4 regions of the Mesorhizobium sp. M6A.T.Cr.TU.016.01.1.1 genome follow, and region 1 is predicted to be linked to each of the others. Evidence: riboswitches for the same ligand, from Rfam matches in the RefSeq annotation. Region 1 holds a riboswitch; each other region holds the start of a gene.
The links. Region 1 has a riboswitch for thiamine pyrophosphate ahead of thiC (phosphomethylpyrimidine synthase ThiC). Riboswitches for the same ligand answer to the same signal wherever they lie in the genome.
Positions count from the first base shown of each region.

Region 1 (7,600 bases):
GGAGACGGTCACTACCGACGTGCCTGACGCCGTGATCGCATCGGCAAGGATGGCCGGCGAAGGATACTGAGCCGTGCCGAGAAGCAGGCGGGAGGGAAGTGTCGTCCCGAGAAGATCGAACATGCTAGCCTCCCTGCATGGGCGAGAGGATTTCGATCCGGTCACCGTCGCTCAATCGAAACTCCGCCCGGTTGGCCTTGTGCACGAGGTCGCTGTTGACGGCCGTTGCCAGCCAATCGCCCTCATAGTCGAGCGCGGCAAGTAGCTCCGCCAGCGTGGTGGCGGCAACCTCATGCGCTTCGCCGTTGACCATTAGTTTCATGGGCAAGCTCCTTGGTTCTGTTTTGACTGAAAACCAGGTCGGCAGCCTGGCGCGCCATGGCGGGGGCGAGGAGAAAGCCGTGACGATAGAGCCCGTTGATTGCTATGATCTCGCCGTTCGTTTCGACGCGCGGCAGGTTGTCGGGAAAGGCCGGACGGACGCCGACACCGGTTTCAACGATCTCGGCCTCGCTCAAGGCCGGATAGAGGGCATAGGCGGCACCCAGCAGCTCCATCATCGATCGCGCCGTGACCGGTCCTGTGGACTGGCTTTCGATCATCGTCGCGCCAACCATGAAACGGTGATCGGTACGCGGCACCACGTAGAGCGGAAAGCGCGGATGAAGCAGCCGGACCGGGCGTGACAGCGAAATGTCCGGCGTGCGCAGGATCAGCATCTCGCCGCGAACGCTGCGCAGCCCGTCGTCTTCTGCCGCCATCCCCGTGCAATCGATCTGACGATCGAAGCCGGAAACATGCCGGGCGTCGGTGCCGAAGTGGAATTCGACACCCATGGCTGCAAGCTTGTCATGAAGTGCCGCCATCGCCTGGCGCGGGTCGAGATGAGCCTCATCGGGGAAGAACAGTCCGCGCCGGAAGCGGCCGGCGAGATCGGGTTCCAAGAGTGCAATCTCGTCTTCATCGACACGCCGATGGCCGGACGTGCGGCTGGCGAACCGGTCAAGCTCGCCCGCATCCCGCGGTGCAGCAACAACCAGCGTTCCGGCCTGTGTCAACTGGCCGGACAGAACTGCATCCCACCAGCCGGCGGCATCGCGTCCGAGATCCAGCACTGGCTGCTCGGCGCTTTCACACTCGCACCATGGCGCCAGCATGCCGCCCGCGAACCACGATGCATTGCCGCCAAGGCCATGCCGGATCTCGGCGACTGTGACCGTCGCGCCGCGGGCGGTGAGTTCGAAGGCCGCGGTGAGGCCGGCAACGCCGGCCCCTTTGACCAGCACCCTCATGACGCTTCCGGCGCCTCTGGCATGACCCGTACGCCGGTCTCGTCTACCGGCAGGTAGAGATCGCCGCCATCGCGATATTTCGCCGCCATTGCCCCCATGCCCTCTTTCTGTGCCTCGGCGCGGATGTCGTGAGAAATACGCATGGAGCAGAATTTCGGCCCGCACATCGAGCAGAAATGTGCCATCTTGTGCGCCTGCTTGGGCAAGGTCTGGTCGTGGAAGGAGCGCGCGGTTTCGGGGTCGAGCGACAGGTTGAACTGGTCCTCCCAGCGGAACTCGAAGCGCGCGCGGGAAAGGGCATCATCCCTGACTTTCGCGGCCGGATGGCCCTTCGCCAGGTCGGCTGCATGGGCGGCGATCTTGTAGGTGATCACGCCAATCTTGACGTCGTTGCGATCGGGAAGGCCGAGATGCTCCTTCGGCGTGACGTAGCAGAGCATGGCGGTGCCAAACCAGCCGATCATGGCGGCGCCGATGCCCGAGGTGATGTGGTCATAGCCCGGGGCGATGTCGGTCGTCAGCGGTCCAAGCGTGTAGAAGGGCGCCTCGCCGCAGACGGCGAGCTGCTTTTCCATGTTCTCCTTGATCTTGTGCATCGGCACGTGGCCGGGGCCTTCGATCATTACCTGGCAATCCTTCGCCCAGGCGATCTGCGTCAGCTCGCCAAGCGTTTCCAGCTCGGCGAATTGTGCTGCGTCATTGGCGTCGGCGATCGAGCCGGGACGAAGACCGTCGCCGAGCGAAAAGGACACGTCATAGGCCCGGCAGATGTCGCAGATTTCGGCGAAGTGCTCGTAAAGGAAGCTTTCGCGGTGATGGTGCAGGCACCATTTGGCCATGATTGAGCCGCCGCGCGAGACAATGCCCGTGACCCGGTCGACGGTCAGCGGGATGTAATGCAGCCGCACACCGGCATGGATGGTGAAGTAGTCGACGCCTTGTTCGGCCTGCTCGATCAGCGTGTCTCGATAGACCTCCCAGCTCAGATCCTCGGCGATGCCGCCCACCTTCTCCAGCGCCTGGTAGAGCGGCACCGTGCCGATCGGCACCGGCGCATTGCGCACGATCCAGTCGCGGATGTTGTGGATGTTGCGGCCGGTCGACAGGTCCATCACCGTATCGGCGCCCCAGCGGATCGCCCAGACCATCTTTTCGACCTCTTCGGCCATCGAGGAGGTGACCGCCGAGTTACCGATATTGGCGTTGATCTTCACCAGGAAATTGCGGCCGATTATCATCGGTTCGCTCTCGGGATGATTGATGTTGGCGGGAATGATCGCGCGTCCGCGTGCCACCTCATCGCGCACGAACTCCGGCGTGACGAAATCGGGGATGGCCGCGCCTAAGGCTTCGCCGTCGCGCTGCAGCTTGCCGCGCGACATCTGACGGCCGAGGTTCTCGCGGATGGCGACGAACTCCATTTCGGGGGTGATGATGCCGGCGCGCGCATAGGCAAGTTGGGTCACCGCCTTGCCTGCCTTGGCCCTGAGTGGCCGGCTGCGAATGGGAAATTCCGGCGTCAGGCGCTCACCGGTCACAAATCCGTTGTCCTCCGGCCGCACGTGGCGGCCGTCATAGGCCTCGACATCGCCGCGCGCGGTGATCCATTCGTGGCGAAGCCGGGCAAGACCGTTTTCAATGCTGGTTTCGACAGCCGGGTCGGTATAGGGGCCGGACGGATCGTAGACGGTGACGGGCGGCTCGCCCGCTGTCGGATGGACGGAGATTTCGCGCACCGGCACCTTGATCTGCGGGTGGAGGATGCCGGATTTGTGGATCTTGCGTGAGGCGGGCAGCGGTCCCGTCGACACGGCTGGGGTGAGGGCATTCATCTTGAGGCTCCTTTGCTCATGCATTGGAGACCCAGTTCTGTGCCGGAAGGATGAAAAGACGCTTCTGTCGACCTGCCGAAACAGGACCTCGGGCATAAATTCCCGCAAAGCGCTTGCACCGTCCCTACGCCAGTATGAACTGGATCAGGTTCAACGGGTCACTGCGCCGCGAAAGCAAGCAGTATCTCAGCCCCTTGCCGGGACTCCCCTGGTGAATGCGTCAGGTTGGACGGGCCGACGCTATCTTGTCAAGCGCATTCGGGCGCCTTCGGCCGGTGGCGATGACCGGCGGCCTGTCAAAACCGGGCGGAGAGCTCGCGCATGCATCGGGGACAAGTCACGCCCCGGAGACCAGGGCTGGAATGGCCAAAGCCTCTTTCGCTTCGTGAAGGATGGAGAAACTGTATCGGCCATGTGCGTCGGATCGACCGAGTAGCTCAGGCGGTCACGGATGTGGTTATCCTGGTCGAAGGTGACGATTCGCGGCTTCAGCGAGGTGATTTGCACCTCGTCCAGGTAGATGGAGTTGCAGATAATGATCTGGTCGTCGGGCTGGCAGGTGCGGGCGGCCGCTCGATTCAGGATGCAGCATCGGCGGCGTTCCCGATACCAATGACATCTTGCGGGCAACTTATGCAATCACCGGCTTCGTAAAACCCGACGGCGGCGGCCGTGTCCTGGCGCTGAGGATGTGCCGCTGTTCCAGCAGAGAAATCGCGTGGGCCGCGGAGTTTTCGCTCTGCGAGGAAGAGTTGACGCAATCGTTTAGCTTGCTTGCAGATCGTACGACCGCCTTTGAAAGCAACTAAGCTATTGCATTGACATGTTGGTGCGGCGATCGATCGCTACATATCCGGCCGCCATTATCCGAGTATTGATCCGCCTGCTGTTGGCGTTGCCGTACATGGCAATCCCTGCGGGGTCGTTGGCGGCCGGGTCGGCCGTGCCCTCCAGTCTGAATTCCCCTGCCGAAAACTTCCCTGGCTTGGCTATGCATGCGGTAGATGAGATCGCCGCCTACCGCGACCTGGTCGAGGAAGGCATCGACGCGAAGAATATCGCCGCCCAGTTCGGACAGTCTGGTTATCGCCATGCGTCAGCGGCTCAGACTTGCGGTCTCGAGAGCGGCCTTGCGGGTCACCTCCCTTATGATTCAGATGTTGGAAGACGGCTTCTCGTTACCCAATAGAAATGGCGACTACGGAACGCGATCGCGGCCATCAGGAAACACCTGTCTTCGGCTCAACCTCGACATGGCGTCCGATCGACCGCAGATATACAGCTATCTCGTCCATGAGATGATCGCGTTGGCCGTAGATTTCAGCAATCCTACGCAGCTGTGGCTCGACGGCCCTCCGTTGCGCCGGCGTCAAATCAGCATCGCCAAAGACGTATCCCAAGTTGCCAATCGCGCAAATGTTGCAGCCGGCGTCCACAACTGCTTGCACGAATGCGGGAATGTCTTTTTCTTGCATGGTCTTCATGTCGAATCTCTCGTGAATGGCGTGCTCGCGCCCCCATGCTGCCTTTTCAGCGTGTCCTCTGGGCGGCGCAAGCCTTGAGCGTGATTGTGCCCGGGCAACCTCGACTATCCCGTCTGCCACGCTCTTTAGAGTCGGTGGGGTCTGGTGATCGCAGGCTGGGCCACTCAAAAGCCTGCAAGAAGAAAGTCATGGCGACCATTGCTCAAGATCGCAAGGGTGCGTGCAAGACCTTCCGTTGGCAGTCATGCACGCCCACTCAGAGAGAGTCCGGCCGCGGAAATTCTCCCTTATTCGTAAGAAAGCTCATTGAGCAACTGGGCATTGAGCAACTGGGTCTCACGTCGCGGGTCTCGTGTGCTTCACAGCCGAAAATAGGGTACCGCCGTGGCAATTCTCGAAAAGTGCAGGTTACCTCGTTCAGGACACGGCGGATTGCCTTCCGACGGCACCCTTGCTGCAACGTGCGACCTAACGAGACATATCTCGTTCGCGTTCCCTCGACCTGTCTTCGTATTGCTGCTTGCCCTGCGATTTCAGGCCCTCTGCTAGCTCCTCGGCCGCTCTTTGGCCTGCAATGTCACTATTCAAGATCATGTCCGGCATCCCTGGATGGTCATAACCGTAACGCGCATGCAGTTTCCTCAAGCGCAGCGCGTATCTGTCGATTAGTTTCGTCGTCCGGAACCCGAAGCCCTTATCCGGCCTGGTGTATCCATCATTCAACCGGTATACCGTTCCAAACTTTGGCGGACCATTTACCTCAGGCATGATCATCTCTCGTGACATTGTTTTTTGGCGGCGCCATCATCGCACGTGGCATTTTCTAAAAATCAAGACGTGTTAATTTGTAAAATCAGGGATGTGGCCGCGCCCGCTGCGAGGATTTGCAGGTAGCTCTTCAGCCCCAACACGATGTGTGAGGCGGCGATGGAAAAAGGCAACCGACTTTTAATTGGCGGTACTTACTTCGGAAGCGCTGCAATCGATCCTGAGGATACTATTGATCGCGAGCGCCTAATGCGTCCGCCGTTGGATCCAGGTGACCTCGCCGCTCGCTCCGCGTTCGGCGCCGGTCGCAGAAAGGTAATCGCGCAATTGCTGCACATGCGCCTCGCGGACCGTAGGCGTGGGATTCACGTCCGATTTCCAATTGATCGTGGCGTCGACCCGTCCTTTCATGATCGCGAAGGCATTGGCCCGTCCGGCGATATGCTTCGTCGCGAGCTCAGATTGCGATCTCGGGCACAAGGCGAGATCACAGTTCTGCGATCTGTGGTAACGCGAGCCCGCGAAGCGCCGCTGCGGCCTCTCTTTGGAATCTGGCCGAGATTCGTCGTCGTCTGAGATCAGTTGATCGAGCAGTTCGCGCGCGCGGGACGCGCTTGCGTCTAGTCTCTCCCGCGAGCTCGCCCGTGAGAAGCTCCTCCATCAGCTTGTGAAGGATGACGCTCCGACGCGCTCCGGCACCGACCACCTCCGGATGCTCAACGTGGCTCTCTGACGTCACGACAACATCGAGAGGGTCGCCCAGCCGATCAGCGTCGTGCTAACTGGGCCGGCGCCAGACGACCGGTGGGGCACTTTCCTCAATGCACCGCTGTTCGGCGGCAAACATGTCGGAAGACTGCTCGTTAGGCCGGGAGGCCAGCGGCTGCGTTTCCCGACGCGCAAAGGACGAAGCTCCAGCTCGGGAATTTCATACTGACGCAGATCGATAGAGCTGAACCAGGAGTCTTTTGACGCCTGAGGGTGTGGGGGACAATCAGAATATCTCGCACCCGTATGCAGGCCACATACCAGGTACGCTCACGCTGATTGGCATCTCGCCGGTTCACCGCCATTGCCTCAAGATGGCGGCCCCGCGACACGCTGTGTGGGGTTTGTCAGGTCCGCGCCACAGGCTTGGTAAGCCGATGTGTTGTTTGCCGTCGGCTAAAGAGCTGAACAGCAAGCATAAACTTCTGTCGCCGGCTCGATCCGTCAGATTGGAACGAGATTTGCACCCTTGAGGGTGAGACGACGGCAGCAGCCGACCGGCTCTCCTGTCGCGGACCCCGCGATCGACATAACCAAGGAAGGAGCCCAGCATAGCACAGGCACCGCCAGCCGAGAACTCCCCGATGGCCGGCGCGAGCCATGGGTCGGTCGTAGATCGGCTGGTCGGCATCGACCTCGCTCCGGGCCTGGCTGTCTTCGGGATGTGTGCCGCCCATCTCGGTCCCGACCCCGGCGAAGGAGGACTAGTCGGGTTTCTGATGGAACCAACCCATGGGCGGTCGTCCGCCCTGTTTGCCGTATTGGCTGTTTTTTCGATTCTCCTGATTACCGGTCGCAAGGCGCCGAAGTCGGGGGTTGCAGGTAGACAGGCCATTGCCAGAGTCGCAATTCGTGCCCTTGTTTTGGTCGCGCCTGGCTCAATCCTGAACTACCTCGGTGCGCCAGTCCAGGTCATCGTGGCATACTACGGAATCTGCTTCTTGTTGGTCCTGCCGCTCTGTCAGCTCAGCGAACGCGGGGCCTTTGGAGTGCGTCATGATGTGCGATCAAGGTCCTGGGTGGTATTCTGCCGGGGGGCGAGAGCTACGCTTTGAAAAGCGGAGTCATACCCGTCCTCGCCATGAGGGTCACCGTCATCGGTCAGGTATTGGTTGGTGGTCGCCTGATTTCGAACGAATTCGGTTCCATTCACAATTAAGGTGAGGTGTTGTTGTGTATAGCTTCCTGCTTGCGTCCTGGGGGACGTCGGGTATCTGAGTCCGTTGCTGACTGCGGCCCGAAGACTGCAACGGCGCGGCCATAGCGTCCGCATCATGGCTGATCCAGTGATGCAGAGTGAAGTGGCTTCGGCGGACTGCGAATTCGTGTTCTGGCGGCGCGCCCCGACAGGCATCGACGCGGATCCGACTGACTCTTCGGACATCCGTGACTGGTTTCAAAAGGCGGTGTTCGGCCCCGCGCCAGCTTATGCGGCCGATATCCGGGATGAGATCGG
Region 1 is NZ_CP034452.1:3,234,445-3,242,044, forward strand. Features, by position in the region: gene EJ075_RS15585 (thiazole synthase) at 1-123, opposite strand, end outside; gene thiS (sulfur carrier protein ThiS) at 125-322, opposite strand; gene thiO (glycine oxidase ThiO) at 291-1,292, opposite strand; gene thiC (phosphomethylpyrimidine synthase ThiC) at 1,289-3,124, opposite strand; TPP riboswitch at 3,228-3,344, opposite strand; partial or broken gene EJ075_RS15605 (aspartate 1-decarboxylase) at 3,462-3,718, opposite strand; gene EJ075_RS15610 (hypothetical protein) at 4,345-4,608, opposite strand; gene EJ075_RS15620 (nucleotide disphospho-sugar-binding domain-containing protein) at 7,419-7,600, shown strand, end outside.

Region 2 (7,600 bases), 610 kb from region 1:
CATGGAAAAGCTCAAGATAGCGCTGGTGAAGCAAAACCCCGAGTTTCTGGCGACAGCCGCCTAGGGTGTGTCGAGATTCAGGTTAGGCCGAGCCGAAAACGGTGGTTTCCGAGAACCGGAGCGGAGCGTACTCAAAGTACGTGAGCACCGGAAGCGCAGGAAACTGCCGTTTGCAGGCCGGCATCACCTGAATATCGACACACCCTACCTGTCGGTGATGATCTTGACTTTATCGCCGGCCGAAACGGCTGCACCGGGCGACATCGCATTGAGCACCCTGAACAGGTCGAGCTTGCGGTCGACGCCGACCATCTGCGCGGCGAGCGAGCCCATGGTCTGTCCGGGCTGCACCGTGACGACGCGGATATGCAGCGGCTTCAGCGCCGCTTTCTCGGCCGCGCTCAAGATACGGAACGAGCCGCTGACCGAGCGCGCCACGGCGTCCAGCGAGGTGCTGGCGGAGGGGGCTGCCGTCAACAGCCGGTAGACCTGACCGCCGGCGCGGATCACCGCGATGTCGAACTGCCAGCCCTCGGCGCTGGCATGCGCCGTCGCCGCCTCGTTGCCGTTGATCGTTTCCTGGCGCACGCTGCTTTCGTCGAGACCAGCCACCCAACCGCTGCGGATGTAGTCGGTCAGCGGGCGGCTCTTGTCGATCGAAACGCCGTCGAAGCGGATCGCTATGTCGCCCGGCCCGGTTGCCGTCACCGCCGCGGCCGAGTTGTCGATGATGAAGCCGCCGGGCACCGAGAATGACACGCCGAGCCCCGGATGCAGGAAGGTTTCGCCACGCACATAGCCTTCCTCCGGCGTGTCGCCATAGAGCAGGCCGTCTATACCGGCGAGGAAGGGGTCACGGTCGCGCGTCCCGACGCCAGGCGCGCCGAACTGGCGGGCATGGCGCTGCGCCAGATCGATGCGCTGCGGCGTGTTGGGGTGCGTCGCCAGGAAGTCGAGGCTGGCGTCGGTGGCGCCGCTGATCGAGCGGAAATCGGTGTAGGCCGACATGGACTGCAGGAAGCGGCCGGCGGCAAAGGGATCGAAGCCCGCCTCGCCGATCGACTTGATGCCGATGCCGTCGGCCTCCAGCTCCTGATTGCGCGAGAACTGGGCAAGCCGCAGCTTGCCGCGGATCAGTGCCGCCTTGGCGGTCGGGCTGTCGCCGAGCACATCCGAGACGACCTTCGTAGCAAACCCCTCCTCGGCCTCAAGCTGCTGGCGCTGCAAGCCATGGTTGGCAGTGACGTGGCCCATCTCATGCGCGATCACCGCGGCGAGCTCGGCCGAATCGTTGGCCAGCGCCAACAGGCCGCGCGTGATGTAGAGATAGCCGCCCGGCAATGCGAAAGCGTTGACGTTGGGCGAATTGAGGATGGTGATGCGGTAGGTCTGGGTCGGGTTGGCCGACACCACGGTCAGGCGGCCGACGACCTTGGCGACCATGCGCTCGAGCTTGGGATCGGAATATTCACCGCCATAGGTGGCGAGGATACGCGGATGCTGCGCCTTCGCCATTTCGGCGAGCTTGCTGTTAGCGGCGACATTGTCGACCGTGATCGGTTTGCTGGAAGGCTGGAAGCCGGATTCCTGAACGTCCGGAGGCGTGAACATCTGGCAGCTTGCCAGCGCCATGGCAAAGCCGGCCAGCGCGAGGAAGCGCGCCAGCGGTTTCCTTCTCACTCTGTCGGTGCCGGTCGGCAGAACAGCTTCCTTTCGGGTCTCGGCACATGACCCCGAAAATCGGGCATCGATTTTCAGAAAGGATCATGCGCAAAAATCAAACTGCCACAGCGTCCTTCGCGCCCACGAGCACGCGCTGCACCGTAGTGGCAAATCACAGCCTGTGCCGGACCAGTATCGGAGGACCTAGCCACACTACTTTGACCAAGGCAAGCAAACGCCACGTCGCGTGAAGCCGGTTTGGCCGTAAATTATGTCCGCTTCCGGGCAACATCTCGTGATCCCTGGCCAAACGGACCTGCACCGAGATAGCGCCGGAAGGCTACCGGTCCAGCCTTGGTAAAAAAATCGGCGACAGTCCCCGTCGCGGCAACCGTGCCATTGTCCAGGAACACCAAGTCCTGGCTGATACGGTGGGCGTCTTCCGGCTGATGCGTGACGAACAGCACCGTCATGCGCCGCTCCGCATGGACGCCGGCTACCAGATCGAGCATGTCATCGCGCAAGGCCGGCCCGAGCGAGGCGAACGGCTCATCGAGCAAAAGCACCGGCCGGTCGCGCACCAGGACGCGGGCGAGCGCGACACGCTGCCGCTCGCCACCGGAGAGTTCGCGCGGCAGGCGCTGTTCCTTTCCGGCAAGGCCGACGCGCTTGACTGCCCCCGTGATTGCGACATGGTCGGCCTCGGTCAGCCTGAGTGACGGCGAGCGGCCGAGGCCGACATTTCGTTCGACCGAAAGGTGGGCAAAGAGATTATTTTCCTGGAACACCATCGACACGGGCCGCGCCGAAGGCGGTTTGGCGCCGACATCGGCGCCGCCGATCAGCACGCGGCCCGATCGCGGCGTCTCGAAGCCGGCCACCAGATTGAGCAGCGTCGACTTTCCCGAGCCGCTCGGCCCCATGATCGCGGTGATCTTCGAGGCGGCGAACTCGACATCGAACAAAAACGGCGCTTCACCATAGCTGAACGAAACCTTTTCCAGCCGCACGGCCGTGCCGTTTTCAGCGCTGTTGAGCATCATGATTTTTCTCCCCGCCCCAGCCAGTCCGCGGCCAGCACAAGCGCAAGACAGACCAGGCCGAGCAGCAGCGCTAGGCCTGCGGCATCCAACGTGCGGTAGCTGCCCATGCGCGCCAGCAAGAGATAAGGCAGTGTCTGTAGGGAATCGCTGCCGAACAGGGCGATGACGCCGAGATCGCCGAGCGACAGTGCCATGGCAAAGGCGAAACCGGTGGCGAGCGGCCGCCGCAGCGACGGCCAGTCAACCAGACGGAACCGGCTCCAGCCCGAGATGCCAAGCAGCAAACAGAGCCGCTCGTGGCGTTCGCTAGCCGCATCATAGCCGGGACGAATGGCGCGGATGGCAAACGGCATCGCCATCACCGCATTGACGGCGACGACCATGACAGGGGCGATGGCGAAGATGTCGCTGACGGTGCGCAGGAGCAGAAACCAGCCGGCGCCGATGACGATGGGCGGCACGACGAGAACGAAGCCGGCGCCGGTATCGGTGGCGTGTTCGAGCAGCGTCTTGGCGCCGACGCGACGGGGCAAGGTCAGCGCCCGTCGTGCCATGACGAGCGACAGCGACAGCCCCACCGAAAGCAGCGCCGCCAGCAAGGCGAGCATGGCGCTGGTCAGCGTCGCTTGCCGCACCGCGCTCTCGCCCGCCAGCCGGCCGAGATCGGCGCCAAGGCCCGACATCACCGTGGCCGCCATCGGCCCGGCGACGAACAGCAAAGCGACAACGATCAATGCGGCGTTCAGCACGGTCTCGGCGATGCCGGGCGAAAGATACCGGCGCGGCGCCACCGGCAGGTTGGCGTCGCCGACAGTGTTGGCGCCGAGCCGCATCAATGCCAGCACCACGACGAAGGTCAGCGCGATCTGCAACAGTGTCAGCGTCACCGCGCGGGCAGGATCGAAATCGAAACGCAGTGCCTGGTAGATGGCGACCTCCAGCGTCGTCGCGCGCGGCCCGCCGCCCAGCGTGAGCACGATGGTAAAGGACGTAATGCAGAGCATGAAGACAAGCCCGGCGACGCCCGGCAATGCCGCGCGCAACGTCGGCCATTCGATCAGCCGGAAGGCCGGTCTGGCGCCCATGCCGAGCTGGCTCGCCAGCCGCCACTGGTCGGCCGGCACTGTCCCCAGCGCTTCAAGGAACAGCCGCGTGGCCAGCGGCAGATTGAAGAAGACATGGGCGACGAGAATGCCGGACAGGCCGTATATGCCTGGCCAACCCTGACCGCCAATCGCGCTGAGCAGGCCGGCGAAATAGCCGGCACGGCCATAGAGGGCCAGAATGCCGAGCGCGGCGACGATGGCCGGCAGCGCCAGCGGCACGGCGAAGAGCTGCAGGATCAGGCCGCGGCCAAAGAACCACGGATGCCGCGACAGCGCCCGCGCAACGAGCAGCGCCGGCAGGACGGACAGCAGTGTCGACAGAAGCGCTTGCCATAAGGTGAAACGGACAACGCGGAAGAGATAGGGGTCGAAGGCCGACGCGGCGCCGGACGGGTCGCGGGCGCCTTCGACGATGAGCCCGGCGAACGCTCCACCGATCAAAAGTGCTATTGCCGCAAGCGCGAGAATGCCAGCTGTGACGCGGGAATCCGATGATGGCGCGCGTTGCACGCTAGACCACCAGATTCGAGATTCTTAGCGAGGATTGCGTTCCTTCGCGCCCCCCTCTGTCCTGCCGGACATCTCCCCCACGAGGGGGGAGATTGGCAGGTTCAGCGCTCCGCTCATTCCGGCAATGTCGGAGATTGGCGAAAGCCGGCATGATGGCCGATCTCCCCCCAAGTGGGGGAGATGTCCGGCAGGACAGAGGGGGGCGCCGTAGAGTGATCATCGTCAATCAGAAGCTACTTGCTCATCACCGCCAGCCATTCGTCGACCCAGGCCTTGCGGTTGGCGGCGACCTCTTCGGGGCTGAACAGCAAGGCCTTGGTCGGCTTGACGAGCTTGTCGAAGGCTGGGTTGAGCGGCTTGTCGGTCTTGCCGGCAGGAAACATCCAGTTGGTCTCGGGAATGACGTTCTGGAATTTCGGACCGGTCATGAAGGCCAGGAACTTTTCCGCCAGCGGGTTCTTCGCACCAGTCGTGGTGATGCCGGCAACCTCGATCTGCAGGTACTCGCCCTCCTCGAAGGACGCCGCCTGATAGCGTTCGGTGTTTTCGGCGACCATGTGATAGGCCGGCGACGTGGTGTAGGACAGCACCATCGGCGCCTCGCCCTTGGTGAACAGGCCATAGGCCTCGCTCCAGCCCGGCGTCACGGTGAGCACCTTTGCCCTGAGCTTGGCCCAGGCTTCCGGCGCCTTGTCGCCATAGACCGATCTCACCCACAACAGCAGGCCGAGACCGGGCGTCGAGGTGCGCGGATCCTGGATGACGATCTTCTCATCGGCATCGCCCTCGACCAATTCCTTCAGGCTCTTCGGCGGGGTCTTCAGCTTTTCGGTGTCGTAGACGACGGCGAAATAGCCATAGTCGAACGGCACAAAAATATCGTCGCTCCAGCCGCCCGGCACCTTGACGTCCGATACCGGGCCATGCGGCGAAAACAGGCCGGTAGCCTTGGCTTCCACCGTCAGATTGGTATCGAGGCCGAGCACGATGTCGGCCTTGGTCGCGGCCCCTTCCAATCTGACGCGATTGAGCAGCGCGACGCCGTCGGCGACCGCAACGAAATCGAGAGTGCAGCCGCATTCCGCCTCGAAGGCCTTCTTGACCGCGGGGCCTGGACCCCAGTCGGCGGTGAAGCTCTCATAGGTATAGACGGTGAGTTTCTCCTGCGCGGATGCTGGCCCGGTGCCGAGAACGGACGCGGCAAGCAGCATTGCCGAAACAAGAGAGTATGAAAACGTGCGCATCGGCGCCTCCTTCGTTCACATTGAAAGGAATTGAGGCGTCGGGCTGTCCGAAACGTCTAATCCCTCCGCCGGTACAAACCGGATCAGGTTCAGCGGGTTGGCATGGTTGCCTCTCAGCTGGTCCGCGAAGATCACGTCCAGCACCCCGTTAGAGCGTTTCGACACATAGGCCCGGCCGAAGTGCTGCGCAAGCTGAAGTTTGCAGGGCATCTGGAGCGCGGCCTTCCGTTTCGCAAGCAGGGCTGGTAAGGGCCACGCATATGAGCAAATTCACCATCCTGCTTGGCGGCGATCTTATCCGCACGCCGCTGGTCGACCGCCAGGTCGAAGGCTCCCGTGTCATCGCCGCCGACGCTGGCATCGGCCATGCCCGGACGCTGGAGCTGACGCCGGAACTCTGGGTCGGCGACTTCGATTCGGTGCCGGCGGACTTGCCGGACGATCTGGCCGCCGTGCCCCGCCAGGTGTTTCCGGCAGAAAAGGACAAGACCGACGGCGAGCTGGCTATCGCCGCTGCGCTCGAACGCGGCGCGACCGGGCTCGTGCTCGCCGGCGCGTTCGGCGGCAAGCGCACCGACCACGCCTTCCTGCACCTCGCGCTCAGCATCCGGCTGGCCGAGGCAGGCATAGAGGTGCTTTTGACCAGCGGCGCCCAGGAAGGCATCCCCTTGCTTCCCGGAAAGACCGGCTTCGACTACGCCGACAGCACGCTGTTTTCGATCCTCGGCTTCTCCGACCTTTCCGGCTTGACCGTTACCGGCGCCAAATGGCCGCTGAACCACGTCGAGGTCGCGTTCGGCTCATCGCTGACCATTTCCAACGAGGTCAAGGGCCGGCTCGAAATCGCGCTGGGCAGCGGCCGCGCGCTGTTGCTCGCCCATCCTTTTCCCCTACCTGAAAGCTGACATGGCGCCGCCACTTCTCAATCTCGACGGGATAAAGCTGACTTTTGGTGGCACGCCGCTGCTCGACGGGGCGGAACTGACAGCGTCGGCGGGCGACAAGATCGCTTTGGTCGGCCGCAACGGCTCGGGCAAGTCGACGTTGCTCAAGATCGCTGCGGGATTGATCGAGCCGCAGGACGGCGAGATGTTCCGCCAGCCTTCGGCGACAGTGCGCTACCTGCCGCAAATGCCAGACATGGATGGTTTCGCCAGCGTCCGCGCCTATGTCGAGGCGGGGCTTGGACCCGCCGATGACCCCTACCGCGCCACCTATCTGATGGAGCATCTCGGCCTGTCCGGCGAGGAACGACCGAACGATCTGTCCGGCGGCGAGGCGCGGCGCGCTGCCCTTGCCCGCGTCATGGCGCCGGAGCCCGACATTCTCCTCCTCGATGAGCCGACCAACCATCTCGACCTGTCGGTCATCGAGTGGCTGGAGGAGGAGCTTGCCCGCACCTCTTCGGCGCTGATTGTCATCTCGCACGACCGCCGCTTCCTCGAGCGCGTGTCACGCGCCACCGTCTGGCTCGACCGCGGCCAGACCCGCCGTCTCGACAAGGGTTTTGGCCATTTCGAGGAATGGCGCGACACGGTGCTGGAAGAAGAAGAGCGCGAGCAGCACAAGCTCGGCCGCCAGATCGTGCGCGAGGAGCACTGGCTGCGTTATGGCGTGACGGCGCGACGCAAGCGCAACATGCGCCGGCTCGGCGAGTTGCAGACCATGCGCCAGCGCTTTCGTGGCCATCGCGGCGCCGAGGGCGCGGCGACCATGGTGGCCAGCGACGCCGCCGAATCCGGCAAGCTGGTGATCGAGGCCAAGAACATCGAGAAGAGCTTTGGCGACCTCACCGTGGTCAAGGGCTTCTCGACCCGTATTCAGCGCGGCGACCGCGTCGGCTTGGTCGGGCCGAACGGCGCCGGCAAGACGACGCTCTTGAAGATGCTGACCGGCGAATTGAAACCGGACTCAGGCACGGTGCGGCTCGGCACCAATCTGGAGATCGCCACACTCGACCAGAAGCGCGAGGCGGTCGATCCGCAAGAGACACTGGCGCAATACCTCACCGACGGACGCGGCGAGAACCTTGTCA
Region 2 is NZ_CP034452.1:2,629,032-2,636,631, reverse strand. Features, by position in the region: gene EJ075_RS12610 (RNA polymerase factor sigma-32) at 1-64, shown strand, start outside; gene EJ075_RS12605 (M48 family metalloprotease) at 205-1,632, opposite strand; gene thiQ (thiamine ABC transporter ATP-binding protein) at 1,932-2,705, opposite strand; gene thiP (thiamine/thiamine pyrophosphate ABC transporter permease) at 2,702-4,321, opposite strand; gene thiB (thiamine ABC transporter substrate binding subunit) at 4,555-5,565, opposite strand; TPP riboswitch at 5,609-5,723, opposite strand; gene EJ075_RS12585 (thiamine diphosphokinase) at 5,826-6,470, shown strand; gene EJ075_RS12580 (ABC-F family ATP-binding cassette domain-containing protein) at 6,472-7,600, shown strand, end outside.
Region 2: linked by a shared signal. The riboswitch ahead of thiB (thiamine ABC transporter substrate binding subunit) and the one ahead of thiC (phosphomethylpyrimidine synthase ThiC) in region 1 are both predicted to bind thiamine pyrophosphate.

Region 3 (7,600 bases), 1.1 Mb from region 1:
CCGCTCCCGACCCGCGCATCATAGGCCCGGAGAAGCCCCAGGCCCAGGCGTCGTCCTGCCCGATCACACCGACATCGACATTGCGCTGCTTGAAGATGCGGTTGCCGGTGAGCAATTCGTCGAGGTTGTCGCAGACCTTGAGGAACGGGTCGCAGAAAGCCCAGATGTCATCCAGAAGCTTCGGAGGCAGGTCCTGGTGCACGCCGCCGACCCTGAAATAATTCGCATGCATGCGGGCGCCGGAGGCGCGCTCATAAAAAACCATCAGCTTCTCGCGCTCGGCGAAACCCCAAAGTGGCGGGGTCAGCGCGCCGATGTCCATGGCCTGTGTCGTGACGTTGAGGAGATGCGACAAAAGCCGGCCGATTTCGCAAAAGAGAACACGGATGAGCTGTCCGCGCTTCGGCACCGATACTTTGAGCAGCTTCTCGGCGGCGAGACAGAACGCATGCTCCTGGTTCATCGGCGCCACGTAGTCGAGCCGGTCGAAATAGGGCAGGGCCTGCAGATAGTTCTTGTACTCGATGAGTTTTTCCGTGCCGCGGTGGAGCAGGCCGATATGGGGATCGGCGCGGTCGACGATCTCGCCGTCCAGTTCCAGCACCAGCCGCAGCACGCCGTGAGCAGAGGGATGCTGCGGCCCGAAGTTGAGGGTGAAGTTGCGAACTGCGGCTTCGACCATGACGATGCTCCGCTGTGCTGGGTTTCAGGGCCGAAGCCGAGTGGTCCGGTCCGGCCACGCCCGCACCGCCGATCAGGTGGTTGTCTGGATGATCAGCGTCAGCATGCCATCGCCATCGATGTTGGCAGCGACAACCTGCGAGGAATCCAGCCCGCTCGCCGCCAGCGCCGTTGCTGCCTGCGGCGACGCGTCGATCGAGCTCTGCAGGGTAAGCAGATCTTCAACGCTGGTCTGGGTGATCACGGCCTCGGCTTGTGTCTTGAGTTCCGGAGGCAAATCCTCGAGGGCGACGATCGCAATCCCGGTAAAGTTCTGGTCCGTGAAACCTTGATCCGGTAGCGCTTGATCCGGCAGGGCTTGGTCGGGCGTTTGGTTAGGCAGGCTTGGATCGGGCAAGGCTTCCGGGGCCGGGGGTGCGATTTGGGGAAGCTGCGGGTCGGTGGATTGCGCGTGGATCGGCTGCGCCAGCGCCAATCCCGAAAGGGCGGCAATTGTCGTCAACATGCGCATGATCGTTCCTTCCGTTTTTCCGTTTTGCTCGGGGAGGATCACTTGGTCACCACTCAACCATTGTGCCGGATTATGGTTCCCGTCCGCCACCGATATGGCCATTGGTGGAAGCTCTGCCACAACGCCCATCCGGTCGCGCGGGTCGAAACATGGAACGATTCCGAAAGGCATTCATTCTTCCTCGATCACACCCTTGATCACAGGTTCGGCGGGGCGCTTCACCTTGAGGAGAAAGCCATGAGAATCAGCGAGTGCATGACACAGAATGTTCAGGTCGCCAGTCCGGACCAGTCCTTGCGGGATGCCGCACGAGCCATGGCCGATCTTGACGCCGGTGTTCTGCCCGTCGGTGAGAATGACCGGCTGGTCGGCATGATCACGGACCGCGACATTGCTGTCCGCGGCATCGCGGAGGGCAGAGGTCCCGACGCCAAAATCAGGGACGTGATGAGCGCGGAGGTACAATGCTGTTTTGACGACCAGGAAGTCGACGATGTCCTTCAGAACATGGGCAATCTCAAACTGCGACGAATGCCGGTGATCAGCCGCGACCGGCGGTTGGTTGGCATTGTCTCGCTCGGCGATCTCGCCACGAATGGCGAGGCGGCCTGGGCCGGCGAAGCGCTGGGCGGCATCTCGCAGCCGGGCGGCGACCATTCTCAGACGGCGCACTGATGCATCATAATCGAATTTGAAGTTCCTGCTCCATCGCCGGCATCGTCGCTCGGGAACTTCGAATCCAAAACCACACCGGATTCACTCCTTAGCGCCGCAGCGCCGTGCGCCCGTTCGCATGATCCTCCGGGAAAATCGATTCCGATTTCCGGGTCATGCGTCGGGCCGACGCTACGCAACGGAGAATCGATCGATGACCCACAGCCATGTCCCGTCGCCTTGGCGGCGGGCGACCTCAGCGGTTACGGTGCCATCGGGAAGACGGGTTGACGTGAGTGCCAGGTCTCCGCTGACAACAGCCGGTGCCTGATCTCCGGCAGCAAATTTTCGGCCCGTTGCGGTGATCTCCGCGAAGAGTGCCCGGATCGCTTCCCGGCCACGCGTCAGCTGCCCTTCACCGCTGTCGACGACGGCATGCTGCTCAAAAAGCGCGGCCATGCCGTCGATATCTCCCACCCACTGCCGCGAAATCAGCAGCCGCTCCAAATCCTGGGGATCACGCGCCGGCTCACGGCCAGGCTCATCGGTCATGGCGACACTCCTCCGATGCTCTCATGAACTGCAGGTTCTCACGAACTGCAGGGTCTCATGAGTTGCAGGCTGCCGCAAAGGCCTTGGCGGCTTGGGCACTGCCCTTGAGGGAAACATCGTAGGTGGATTCTCCGCCGAGGTTGATGTGAAGACTGCTTCCGGATGCGATCCAGCTCAGGAGGGGATCCTTGGCGCTAGCCTTGAATACCGGCATGGCGACGCCAAGGTCAGGGAGACCTGGATTTCCCCGAGGTAGAGCAGCTTGGCGATCATCCTCCCCGGTCGACATCGCGGTCCGCAACGCGCCATTTGGCGGCGCCGGCGCGGCGCCGGTGGCTGCGGCCCTCGTTGAGGAAGTCGGCGATCCTTGCCGCCAACTTCGCCGATGCGAAGGTGAGCAGCCGGTCGTGATGGACGACGGGCTCGTCGTTCTCATTGTCCCAGATCTCGAACCGGCAGCTTGGGTTCGGTATGGCTTCGAAACGGTTCTTCATATCGATGGTCCCGGTTGTTTGGTTGCCTTGGGCGGTTTACGGCGCCAGGGCAGGCGCCTGCGGTCCGGCCAGAACCCGCAGCCTCCTCGTCATGGAGCCGACGGTTCCGGAGAGCTTGAGGCCTCCGGTAATCGGCTGTGATCGACGGACGGAGGTTCTGCGACCCCGGCTTACGGATGGCTTACGGGCGTTTTGGATTATGCTTTTTGCAGCGGGCACGCTCGCTCGATGTCGGCTCGGCTAGCTGGCCTTCGGCGCGAGGCGCTGCGCGACATGGTCGGCGATCGCCAGGCTTGAGGTCAGGCCGGGGCTCTCGATGCCGAACAGATTGACCAGGCTGTCCACGCCGTGCACCGCCGCGTCCTGGATGACGAAGTCGGCATTGGCTTCGCCCGGACCGGAGAGCTTCGGCCGGCTCCGCTATAGGCCGGCTGTAGGGTGCCATCAGGCAGGTCCGGCCAGTATTTGCGGATCTCGTCGTAGAAGCGCTCGCCACGCGTTGGATCTACCTGATAGTCGAGTTGATCCGTCCATTCGACGTCCGGCCCGAAGCGGGCGACGCCGTCGAGGTCGAGCGTCAGATGCACACCGAGCCCGCCGGATTCGGGGATGGGATAGACCAGCCGCGAGAAGGGCGCCCGGCCGGCGACCGAAAAATAATTGCCCTTGGCATAGCGAAGTTCCGGCACGAATTGCGGGTCGAGCCCGTCAAGCGATCGGGCAAGCGTCGTGGCGCCAAGCCCGGCGGCGTTGATGAAGCGCGCGGTGGCGATTTCAAAGCGCTCGCCGCTGGTGCTGTCGATGGTGTCGAGCACGATGCGTCCACCATCGACTCGCTCACCCTCGATGCGACCGGCGACAATGCGGGTGTTGAGGCTGAGTGCCGCCCCGTGCTCCTCTACGTCGCCCCGCAAAGCAAGCATCAGGGCGTGGCTGTCGATGATGCCGGTGGCGGGCGACAGCAGGGCGGCCGTGCACCGCAGCTTGGGCTCCAGCGCGCGTGCCCCTGCTGCGGTCAAGGGTGTCAGGTCGCCCGCGCCGCAAGCAGAGGCGTTGGCCAGAATGGAAGCAAGCACCGGCTCCTGTTCGGCATCTGTGGCGACGATGAGCTTGCCGCAGCGCGCATGCGGAACCGCCCGCTTCTCGCAATAACGGTAAAGCTGTTCCCGGCCTGCCACGCAGAGCCGGGCCTTCTGCGATCCGGCCGGATAGTAGATGCCCGCATGGATGACCTCGGAATTGCGCGAGCTGGTCCCGGTGCCGATGGCGTTCTCGGCTTCGAGGATCAAGGTGTCCAGGCCGCGTTGCGCCATCTCTCGCGCAATCGCGAGGCCAATGACGCCGGCGCCGGCGACGATGCAGTCGACATGGTCCATGATCAGGCCACCTCAGCCTTGTAGTTGTGCCTGCCGGTGAGCCGTTCGACGATCACGATCCGGCGATGCGCATAGGCGGCTCCGCGCAGGTTCTCGCGTTCTGCGACCTCGAAGCTGAAATTCAGCATGTCTGCGTCCACCCGCCAGCCCTTCCGAAAGGGCTTGACACCCTTACGAGAAACAGATGCATCCAACAGCATAATGCAAGAGGCGATGCGCGCCGAAACGGCGGCAGGGCCTAGTCCCGGCATGCAGGACAGGAACCATCATGGACGCACGCCCGAATTCTCCCGAAGCCCGCGACATCAGCTACCACATGCACGCCTACACCAATGCCCGCAAGCATGAGGAGGCAGGGCCGCTCATCATCGAGAAGGGCGACGGCATCTATGTCGAGGATCTGGCCGGCAACCGCTACATCGAGGCGATGGCCGGGCTTTGGAGCGTTGCGGTCGGCTTCTCGGAGAAGCGGCTGGTCGATGCGGCGGTGCGCCAGATGTCCAAGCTGCCTTACTATCACGACTTCGGCTCCAAATCGCATTCGCCGCTGATCGATCTCGCCGAGAAGCTGGTGCAGATGGCGCCGGTGCCGATGAGCAAGGCGTATTTCACCAATTCCGGCTCCGAGGCCAACGACACGGCCATGAAGATGATCTGGTACCGGTCGAATGCGCTCGGCCAGCCGGCACGCAAGAAGATCATCAGCCGCATTCGCGGCTATCACGGCGTCACCATCGCCTCGGCAAGCCTGACCGGCCTGCCCAACAATCACATTTCCTTCGACCTGCCGATCGCCAGTGTGCTGCACACGTCGACGCCGCACCATTGGCGCGAGGCGCTGCCAGGCGAGAGCGAAGAGCAGTTTTCGAGCCGGCTTGCCGACGACTTGGAAAAGCTGATCCTGGCCGAGGGCCCGGAAACCATCGCCGCCTTCTTCGGCGAACCGATCATGGGCGCCGGCGGCGTCATCGTTCCCCCGGCCGGCTACTGGGAGAAGATACAGGCGGTGCTGTCGAAATACGACATCCTGCTCGTCGCCGACGAGGTCATCTGCGGTTTTGGCCGAACCGGCGAGATGTTCGGTTCGCAGACCTTCGGCATCAGGCCTGACATCATGGTGCTGTCGAAGCAGATCTCTTCCTCCTACCTGCCGATCTCGGCCCTGCTGATCAACGAGAAAATGTTCGAGCCGATTGCCGACGAAAGCAATCGGATCGGCACCTTCGGTCATGGCTTCACCGGCGGCGGCCATCCCGTCGCGGCGGCGGTCGCGCTCGAGAACCTGAAGCTGATCGAGGAGCGCGACCTTGTCGGCAATGCGCGCACGGTCGGCGCGCATATGCAGAAACGGCTGCGCAACCTCGCTTCGCACCCGCTTGTCGGCGAGGTGCGTGGCGTCGGCCTGATCGCGGCGGTCGAACTGGTCGGCGATAAGGTGACCAAGACGCCGTGGGAGACGGCCGGCGCGCTGGGCGGGCTTGTCAACGGCTTCATGCAGCAGAACGGCGTCATCTCGCGCAACATGGGCGACGCGCTGGCCTTCTGCCCGCCGCTGATCATCACCGAGCCCCAGGTCGATCAGATGATCGACGCGTTTGAAAGATCGCTCGAAGCCGCGGTCAAGCAGGTCGGATCACAGAGCTGATCAGGTCGTCCAAAGCCAGAGCTGAATGGGCCTTGGTGATTGGCGAAGCCGAAGCGGTATCCAATCTCCCCCCTTGCGGGGGAGATGTCCGGTAGGACAGAGGGGGTGTGAAGGATCGCCAACTTTCGACTTCAGCCTTGCCAACCCGAATCAGCTTGAGGGCGCGGCTGCGATCGATTGACAGGTCGGAGGGAAGCACCCCCTCTGCCTGCCGGCATCTCCCCCGCAAGGGGGGAGATCGGCAGCTTCGGCGGCGCCGCCAAGCTCGGTAATTGGTCTGAAGCGATTGCTGGGAACGATTGCCCTGGGCCACACTTGAACATCCGTTGCGCGGGTGCTACGTCGCCCATATCGACAGGGGCGCTCCGTATTGCCGGGGCTGAGATGGTGGGTGCAAGCCTTCGGTCCCTCAAGCTGATCTGGGTAATGCCAGCGGAGCGAGGCGACCATGTTTTCAGGTGCACAGATTTCCCTGTATCCGATGTGCGACGATTTCGTCGGCGTCATCCTTGGGGCGCTTTCGGCGCTCGATCCGTATCGACCGAATTTCCGCATCGAGACCGACGACATCTCGACGCTGATCGTCGGCCCGCCGGAACAGCTTTTCCCGGCCATGCGCGACCTCTTCGCATCGGCGGCGGCGAGTGGCGTGCATTGCGTGTTGTCGGCGACGGTGTCGCGCGGCTGTCCGGGCGAGCCTGACGATCCAATCTGCACACCGATTTCCGGCAGCAGCCACGAGCTGTCCCTGGCAGAGCGCATCGGCGCGGCGCGGGCGCATGTCGATGGTGCGAAAAAACTCGGACAAGAGGTCGCCGCGCAGTTCTCGCTCTATCCGCTCGGCGAGGGCCATCACATGGATGAGATCTACGGCTGCATCGACTTCCTCAAGATTTCGGGCGTCTTCGACAGGTCGAAGAATTTCTGCACGAAGCTGAGAGGCGATGCCGGACCGGTGTTCGCGACGCTGTCGGAAGCCTTCCTTCGCTTCGGCGCGCCGCAAGGCCATGTCGCGCTCGATCTCACCGTGTCGGCGAACAGCCCGAGTCCTTGTTAGGGCGTGTCGATATTCGGGGTGGGCGACGACGTCGATCGGCCGGCCCTCGGCCGCCACCGCGGCGGGATCGCGCTCAGGTGATGTCTCAGTTTAACTTGCGGCTCACGACCCAGCCGACCTTGTGCAGTGCCGACCGCCGTTGATTTGCTCGATCATTCCGTCAGCGGGGAAGGATGTTCGATATTTCGCGTCGCGACCTGACACTTGGCGCAGCCGGTGCTCATGCTGCGTTTGGGCTCCACAAGCCGATCACGTTTGTCGACGCGGCCCGCGCTCAACACGCCGTCGCTCAACCTTTCCGAAAATACAAGGTTGGCGACATTGAAGTCTTTTCTCTGATTGATGGCATGCGTGACGTTCCCCTGCGGGAGGGTATGGTCAGGAATGTCAGCGTCGAACAGGTCAAGACGGCGTTGCGTGGTGCCGGTTTTCCCGACAATCAGGCGCCCCTGCGGTTTATCGTCATGGCGCTAAAGCTGCGCGATCAAGTGGTCTTGATCGACTCGGGTACCGGCGGTCATCCGATTTATGGTGAGGGGAACGGCCGGCTATTCGAGAGCATGGCTGCGGCGGGCCTTGACCCCAAGGCAGTCAAGACAATCCTGATCTCCCATCTGCACGGCGACCACA
Region 3 is NZ_CP034452.1:4,290,718-4,298,317, forward strand. Features, by position in the region: gene EJ075_RS20585 (NADH-quinone oxidoreductase subunit D) at 1-682, opposite strand, end outside; gene EJ075_RS20590 (hypothetical protein) at 755-1,363, opposite strand; gene EJ075_RS20595 (CBS domain-containing protein) at 1,430-1,867, shown strand; gene EJ075_RS20600 (nuclear transport factor 2 family protein) at 2,039-2,398, opposite strand; gene EJ075_RS33215 (hypothetical protein) at 2,454-2,612, opposite strand; gene EJ075_RS20605 (hypothetical protein) at 2,668-2,892, opposite strand; partial or broken gene EJ075_RS20610 (NAD(P)/FAD-dependent oxidoreductase) at 3,133-4,268, opposite strand; gene EJ075_RS34030 (hypothetical protein) at 4,271-4,396, opposite strand; gene EJ075_RS20615 (aspartate aminotransferase family protein) at 4,537-5,913, shown strand; TPP riboswitch at 6,260-6,371, shown strand; gene EJ075_RS20620 (YkoF family thiamine/hydroxymethylpyrimidine-binding protein) at 6,362-6,970, shown strand; gene EJ075_RS20625 (MBL fold metallo-hydrolase) at 7,144-7,600, shown strand, end outside.
Region 3: linked by a shared signal. The riboswitch ahead of EJ075_RS20620 (YkoF family thiamine/hydroxymethylpyrimidine-binding protein) and the one ahead of thiC (phosphomethylpyrimidine synthase ThiC) in region 1 are both predicted to bind thiamine pyrophosphate.

Region 4 (7,600 bases), 550 kb from region 1:
CGCCAAACAGGAACACGTCCTGCTGCACGATGCCGATCTGGCCGCGCAACGAGGCCAGCGTCATGTCGCGGATATCCAAACCGTCGATTGTGATGGCGCCGCTGTCGACTTCGTAGAAGCGCGGCAGCAGTGAGCACAGTGTCGTCTTGCCGGCGCCGGACGGCCCGACGAAGGCGATGGTCTGTCCTGCTGTTATGTCAAGATCGATGTTCTTCAAAACCGGCCGTTCGCCGCTATAGCCGAAGGTGACATCCCGGTAGCTGATATCACCTCGGAGCGTCGGTGCATCAACCGCGCCAGGCCGATCCGCGATGTCGGGCTCAGTGTCGAGGAGAGCCGCATAGCGGCGGAATCCGGCGATGCCTTTCGGATAGGTTTCAATCACCGAATTGATCTTGTCGATCGGCCGGAAGAACACATTGACCAGGAGCAGGAAGCCAACGAAACCGCCACTGGAAAGTTCGCCGCGCAGCACGAGGTAGCTTCCGGCGATCATTACCACCAGCTGGATCAACCGCATGCTCATGTAGCTCAGCGACGTGCTGGCGGCCATGATGCGATAGGCATCGAGCTTGGTCTTGCGGTAGCTGGCATTGTCACGCGCGAAAAGATTACGCTCGTGGTCTTCATTGGCGAACGCCTGCACCACCCGCATGCCGCCGACATTCTCCTCGATGCGAACATTGAAATCGCCGACCCGCCCGTAAAGCGCCTGCCAGTTGCGCGTCATGCGCGCGCCATAGCGGCTTGTCACCCAGGCGACCAGCGGCACAATTGCCGCTGTGATCAATGCAAGCTGCGGATTGACCAGGAACATCAGTGCGAAGGCGCCGAGGAAAGTCATGATCGCGATGAACAGGTCTTCCGGGCCATGATGGGCGACCTCGCCGATTTCCTCCAGGTCCTTGGTGACGCGGGCGATGAGGTGGCCGGTCTTGTGGTTGTCATAGAAGCGGAACGAGAGCTTCTGCAGGTGATCGAAGCTCTTCCGGCGCATCTCGGTCTCGATGTTGATGCCGAGCATATGACCCCAGTAAACCACGACCGCCATCAGTCCGGTGTTCAACACATAGATGGCAAGCAGGCCGGCCGACGCAGCAAGGATCAGCAGCAATTGCTGCGTCGGCAGCAGTTCGTCGACGAACACCTTGACTGCCATCGGGAACCCGAGTTCCAGCATGCCAGACAGAACCGCACAGCAGAAATCCAGGATGAACAGACCCTTCCAGGGGCGGTAGTAGGAGAAAAATCCACGAAGCATTGGGACGCTTTTTCTGTTCGAAGGTCTGGACTGCCAGGAGCATGGCTATGCGAGGGTGTCAATTCCGGCCTTCTCGAAAGGGCGGGACATAACGGTGGAAGCGGTCGACACCGGCGCATTGACCGAGCCGGATTGCGTGGGAGAATCGATGTGGCGATGGACGGTGATGACCTGTAGGCAAAGTAGCGCCTGATGGCTTACGGCGCTCTCATCGACGAACGGGATTGGGTTTGGATTCCAGACCTAGAGACTTGGAAGACCGTATCGCTCGCGAAGTGTGCGCTTACCGCCAGCGTCGAAAACGTCCGAATGCTCCAGCAAAGGCATCACACCGTCGATGAAGCTTTGCAGGTCGCCGGGCATGACGGGCGCCATGACGTTGAAACCGTCGGCCGCTCCGCCCTCGAACCATTGCTGCATCGTGTCGGCGATATCGCGGCCATCTCCAACGGCAAGCAGATGACCGCGGCCAGCTGCGAGGCGCATGAGCAACTGGCCCAGGGTCAGCCTGTCCCGCCTTGCGATTCCAACCAGCACGCCGACCCGGCTCTGGCTGGACTGGTTCGGCCGTGTGTTCAACGGGGGCGGTAGCGGCGCATCGAGATCGGCATTGGTTAAATCCTCGCCAAGGAATTCGCCGAGCTTGGCAAGTACGTGGTCGGTTACGGCAGAGCCGTTCAGTTCTGCCAGCCGCTCTTCGGCTGCTTGCCTGGTATGCGCGACGATCGGCACGATCCCCGGAAAGACCAGGATCGTGTCCGGATTGCGCCCTCTGTCGGCCGCTCGTGATTTGATGTCGCGATAGAAGTCCTGCGCTTCCGTCAGCGTCGCCTGGACGGTGAACACGATGTCGGCGTAACGGGCGGCGAAGGCGCGGCCAGCTTCCGACGAGCCGGCCTGCGCCAGGAGCGGCCGACCTTGGGGCGATCGCGGCACGTTGAGCGGGCCCGCGGTGCGCACGAACGGACCGGCGTGATCGACGGGCCGGACCTTGTCAGGATCGAAGTATCGCCCGGCGGCCTTGTCCGGCGTCCGCGCATCGGGAGCCCAACTTTGCCAGAGCGCTATGGCTGCGTCGACCACGTCGGCTGCGCGGGCATAGCGCTCGTCATGCTCCGGCATGGCGTCCAGTCCGAAGTTACGGGCCTCGAGCACGTTGGACGAGGTGACGATGTTCCAGCCCGCACGGCCTTTGCTGATGTGGTCGAGAGAGGCGAAGCGCCGGGCGAGGTGGAAAGGGTGATCGAAGCTGGTCGATGCAGTCCCGATCAGTCCGATCCTGCTGGTGACGGCAGCGATCGCCGATAGGATCAGCAGCGGATCCATCGCGTCGGAAAGATGCCGATCGGCGCCACCCTGCAAGGCCAGCACATCGCCGAGGAACAGAGCGTCGAAATCGGCAGCCTCCGCGCGCCGGGCGATATCGACCCAGTAGGCCAGGCTGGTCGAGGCAAGCGGGTCGCTTTCGGGCATGCGCCAACCGGCCTCGTGACTGCCGAGGCCGAAGATCACGGCATTGAGATGCATGAGCCGCGGCGGGCTCATTTTTGGTCGGCCAGATAGGCGTTGCTGTAATAGGCTGCGAAATCGGGTCGTTCGCTGACCGGGTTTCCATCGCCGTCGCGCAGGATTTCGGCCTTGAACAGGTAGTCGCCGATAGCCTCCATCTTTGCGGGATCGATCGTGCCGATCGCCCCGGCGGGGCTTTGCAGATAGTGGCCGTCGACCAGCGCCTTCAGTGATGCCTCGATCAACGGACGGTTGGTCAGCACGTCGCTGTTTGCTCCGATCAGCATATCAGCCGCTTCTTTCGGATGTTCGACGGCGAAGGCGTAGCCGCGCCTGGTCGCGGCGATGAACGCGGTTGCCGTGTCCTCGTTTTTCTCGAGGTAGGCGCGGCTCGAGCCAATGAAATTGGTGTGTTGGTCGGGCACGCCGAAATCCGCGTAGCGGAAGGCGCGCTGGGCCTTGCCGTCAAGCTCCGCTTTGATCCCCTCCCAAGTGTAGACTTCGAGCGTAAAATCGACTGCGCCATTGGCCAAGGCCTCATAGGCAGAGGTGCCCAGCGTCACCGTTTCGAATTTGCCCTCGCCTCCATCATGGCGGATGATGGTGCCGATCAGCGCATTCTCCCAGGCGCTGCCGAAACCGCCATAGGTCAGGCCGTCCAGGTCCCTGGGGGATTGTATATCGGCGCGGTCCGCATTGAAGGCCAGCCTGCCGGTTTCCGTCTGCATGATGGCGTAGGTAGCGACGAGGTCGGCGCCGGCCGTGCGTTGGGTGAACAATCCTATGGATCCCAGTATACCGAAATCGGCCACGCGGTTGGCGATCAGCGTACCGGCCGCAGTGTCGGTATAGGGCAGGATCTGCACGTCGAGCCCGGCCTCAGCGTAGAAGCCTTTCGCCCGGGCGACATAGAGTCCTACATGGTTTGTGTTCGGCGTCCAGTCGAGAGCGACGGTGACAGTCTGCTGGGCACAGACGGATGTGACGGGTCCGAGCCCGGTGATCAATGCGGCAGCGATGAAGAGGCGTCTTGAAAGCATGGTCATGTCCTTTGGGCGGGCTGTGGATCGAGAAGCGTATGAAGGATGTCGGCTTCGATGGCGCTGGCTTCCGGCGAGGCAAGATCCTTGCGCGGGCGCGGAAGAGGTATGGCGACTTCGCGCAGCACGCGGGCAGGGCGGCCGCTCAGCACATAGATGCGGTCGGACAGGAAGACCGCCTCGCGGACATCGTGGGTGATCAGCAGCACGGTCCAGCGGTGTCGGTCCCACATCGTCTGAAGCCAGCGCTGCATGCCGGTGCGCGTGAGGGCGTCGAGTGCGCCGAACGGTTCGTCGAGCAACAGCATGGCGCGGTTCTGAACGACGGTACGCAACAGCGCGGCGCGCTGGCGCATTCCGCCCGAAAGCTGCGCCGGATACTTTTGCTCGAAGCCCGCAAGGCCGAATTCGCCGTAGAGCGGCGCCACCTTGTCGCGCGCCGCCTTACGGGACATGCCCTGGACTTCCAGGCCGAGCGCGGTGTTGTCGATAACCGTGCGCCAGGGCATCAGGGCGTCGTGCTGCGGCATGAAGGCAAACGGTCGGCGCGCGTCGGCCAGTGGCCGCCCGTCGAAGTCGATGCCGCCGTCGTGGCCTTCGAGACCGCCCGTCAGCAACCTGAAGATCGTGGATTTGCCGGCTCCGGAGGGGCCGAGGATTGAAACGAATTCGCCCGGCTCGACATGCAGGGTGATGCCGGCAAGCACGTCGACATCGCCAATACTTTTGCTGATCTGGCGCAATTCCAGCCGCCTGTTCATGATTTTCGCGCGGCATCGAGCCGTTCCCATGGCATGGCGGCGCGCTGGATCAGCACCGTGGCGGCAAACAGGGCCAGCGTGAGCAACGCGCTGACCAGCACGGCCGCGAGCACGAGATCGGGCCGGAAATTGTTCTTGGCGTTGAGCATGTAGATACCGAGCCCTTTGGCCGCGCCGGCATATTCCGCGAAGATGGCGCCGACCACAGCATAGGTGATCGAGATGCGCAGCCCGGCGAAGAAATAGGGCAGCGAGGAGGGCAGGCGGGCCAGCAGGAAAATGCGCATGCGGGAAGCGCCCATCGAACTCAGAAGCGCCGAGATGTCCCGATCCGTCGATTCATAACCCTGCACCAGCGCGACCAGCATGGGAAAGAAGGTCACGAGCGCGACCAGCATGATCTTCGGCGTCAGCCCGAAGCCGAACCAAAGAACGACCAGGGGGGCAATCGCCACCAGCGGCAGGATCTGACTGATAATGAATACCGGGAACAGGGCGCGGCGCAGCGGCTTGAAGAAGTCGATCAGCACCGAAAGGATGAAGGCAACGGCCAGCGAGCAGGCGAAACCCGCCAATGTGGCGCTGATGGTCGGCACGGTGTTGTCGAACAGCGCCTGGCGCTGCTGGATGGCTTGGGCGAGGACTCGTGACGGCGCCGGCAGCGTAGTGGGCGAGATGCCCGAGATGCGCGCATAGAGCTCCCAAGCCAAAACCAGCGTGCCGACCGATAGCAAGGCCGGTCCGACCTTGGCGAACAAGGCTGCGATTCGCGGCGCAACGGAGAAAGACTGGGACATGCGAGACCTCCGGCGCGAAAGATCAGCGCGGGGTCGGGCCGTTGGCCGCGACCGTGAGGTCGATCGTGATATGGTCCTCGGGCGGGCCCACGAAATCGCCGGACATCGGAAAAAGAAAAATCTGTGCGCCAGAAAACATCGCCCGCCTCGCTCCGCTGGTATTATCCAGATCAGCTCTAGGGTTTACGGGCTTGCAGCCCATCTCTCAGCCCCGACGATACGGAGCACCCCTGTGGATGGCGGCAATTAAACAGATAAAGGGTGGAGCTGCAAGTATGCGTCACGACCCGTGAAACCCTAGGTCAGAGGCGGCTGCCTCAGCAGTGGTCGCTCAGGTCGTCTCGCTACCGCATGGCATCATCAAAGATAGCATCGCTTGAGCGATTGGCATGGTCTTTCGAGGACGGTAGATTAATGCGCGGCTTCAACTTAAGAGGGTGCTAAACCTGGCAACCTGTTCGAGATCGCTCTCAATATTTTGAGAGTCTACATGACTTTGAAGATATGAGGAAAGGCGTCGGTCGAGCGCACAGTTTCCCGTTCGTCGTCACCATTATCGATGCCAGGCGTTTAGTGAATTGTGGAAGCATGAAGACGCAATTGCATATGTTGCACGCGGCGGGTTCCTCTTCGCCAATTACGACCCGCGCTTTTATCGGAGAGCCAAATGCAAGAATTTCTTCTTTTTGCGTTCGTGGGGTTTGTAGCTCAAGCCGTGGACGGGGCTCTCGGCATGGCCTACGGCGTTGTTTCCTCGACAACACTACTGGGGTTTGGCGTGTCTCCTGCACACGCTTCGGCTTCAGTTCACGCTGCTGAGCTGTTTACCACTGCGGCCTCAGGTTCGGCTCACCTCTATCACCGCAACATTGACTGGAAGCTTTTCTGGCGGCTGATGCCATTTGGCGTGATCGGCGGCGTCCTCGGCGCTTTTGTGCTCACCTCGTTTGAAGGAGCCGTCATGAAGCCGTATGTGACCACATACCTTGCGCTGGTCGGAGCTTGGCTCCTGTTCCGTTCATTCCGGCGGATCCCAAGCAATCCGGTCCCGGCAGGCGTGGTACCTCCCCTTGGGCTTGGTGGTGGATTTCTCGATGCCGCAGGCGGTGGCGGGTGGGGACCCATAGTGACGACCGGGCTTCTCGGTTTTGGCGGGACGCCCCGCTACGTTATTGGCACGGTAAATGCCAGCGAGTTCCTCATCACGTTCTCGGTGTCTCTGACCTTCTTGTTTGCGTTACTAACGGGCCATTGGGAGGAGGCTGGGGGGCTGATGGAAAATCTAATCCCCGTTGCCGGCTTGATCCTTGGCGGCGTGGTCGCAGCGCCGATGGCCGGACTGGTAGTGAAAACAATCGTTGAAAAGACGCTTCTCAGGCTCATTGGTATTCTCATCATACTGCTGGCAGGTTGGCAAACCGCGGAACTCTTCGAATTGGTGTAAACCAACGTCGTGAAACTTCACTTATACACGGAGACTATCGAGTTCTACGCATCACCCGCTTCTCTGGCGGCCGTGCCGGAGACATTCCCAAATGGAACGAAGAGGCCCCGTTGTTGTTTGGGGTCCTTGTACAACCGGAGGCCAACTGATGAAAAATTTGCTTGCAACAACAGGATTGGCGCTGGCGGTCGCGATGCCTGCAGCGGCTCAGGACACCGCGACCGCGAAAGCCGAATTCGTCAACATGGCTGGCGAGAAGAACGGAACGGCCACGCTGACCGAGACAGCGCAGGGTGTGCTGATAGCGTTGGACGTAACAGGACTGCCGGCGGGTGAATGGGTCGCGTTCCATGTTCATGAAACCGGAAAGTGCGACCATCAGACCGGCCATGACTCGGCAGGTGGGCACTTCAATCCGACGAATGCCGAACATGGATATCTCACTGGAAAAGGCCCGCACGCGGGCGACATGCCAAATCAGCGGGTCGGCGCCGACGGCGTTTTGCGTGCCCAGGCTTTCAACAGCATGGTCAAACTGGACGGTGGAGAAACGGCAATACGAGGCAAGGCATTGATGATCCACGGCGGACAGGACGACTACAAAAGCCAGCCTGCCGGTGATGCCGGAAATCGTCAGGCCTGCGCCGTGATCGAATGAGAAACCCAGCGATGAGTAGAGATCCGTCCGACATATGATCTGACCGGCTCTTCAGCCTCGGCGGCCAAGTAGTGGTACATGGTTGGAGCCTCTAGCATGAGGACAAGCCAGACGATAAGCTCGTGCGCCT
Region 4 is NZ_CP034452.1:3,781,337-3,788,936, forward strand. Features, by position in the region: gene EJ075_RS18065 (ABC transporter ATP-binding protein) at 1-1,261, opposite strand, end outside; gene EJ075_RS18070 (LLM class flavin-dependent oxidoreductase) at 1,505-2,806, opposite strand; gene EJ075_RS18075 (ABC transporter substrate-binding protein) at 2,803-3,816, opposite strand; gene EJ075_RS18080 (ABC transporter ATP-binding protein) at 3,813-4,574, opposite strand; gene EJ075_RS18085 (ABC transporter permease) at 4,568-5,368, opposite strand; TPP riboswitch at 5,498-5,610, opposite strand; gene EJ075_RS18090 (sulfite exporter TauE/SafE family protein) at 6,036-6,812, shown strand; gene EJ075_RS18095 (superoxide dismutase family protein) at 6,961-7,470, shown strand.
Region 4: linked by a shared signal. The riboswitch ahead of EJ075_RS18085 (ABC transporter permease) and the one ahead of thiC (phosphomethylpyrimidine synthase ThiC) in region 1 are both predicted to bind thiamine pyrophosphate.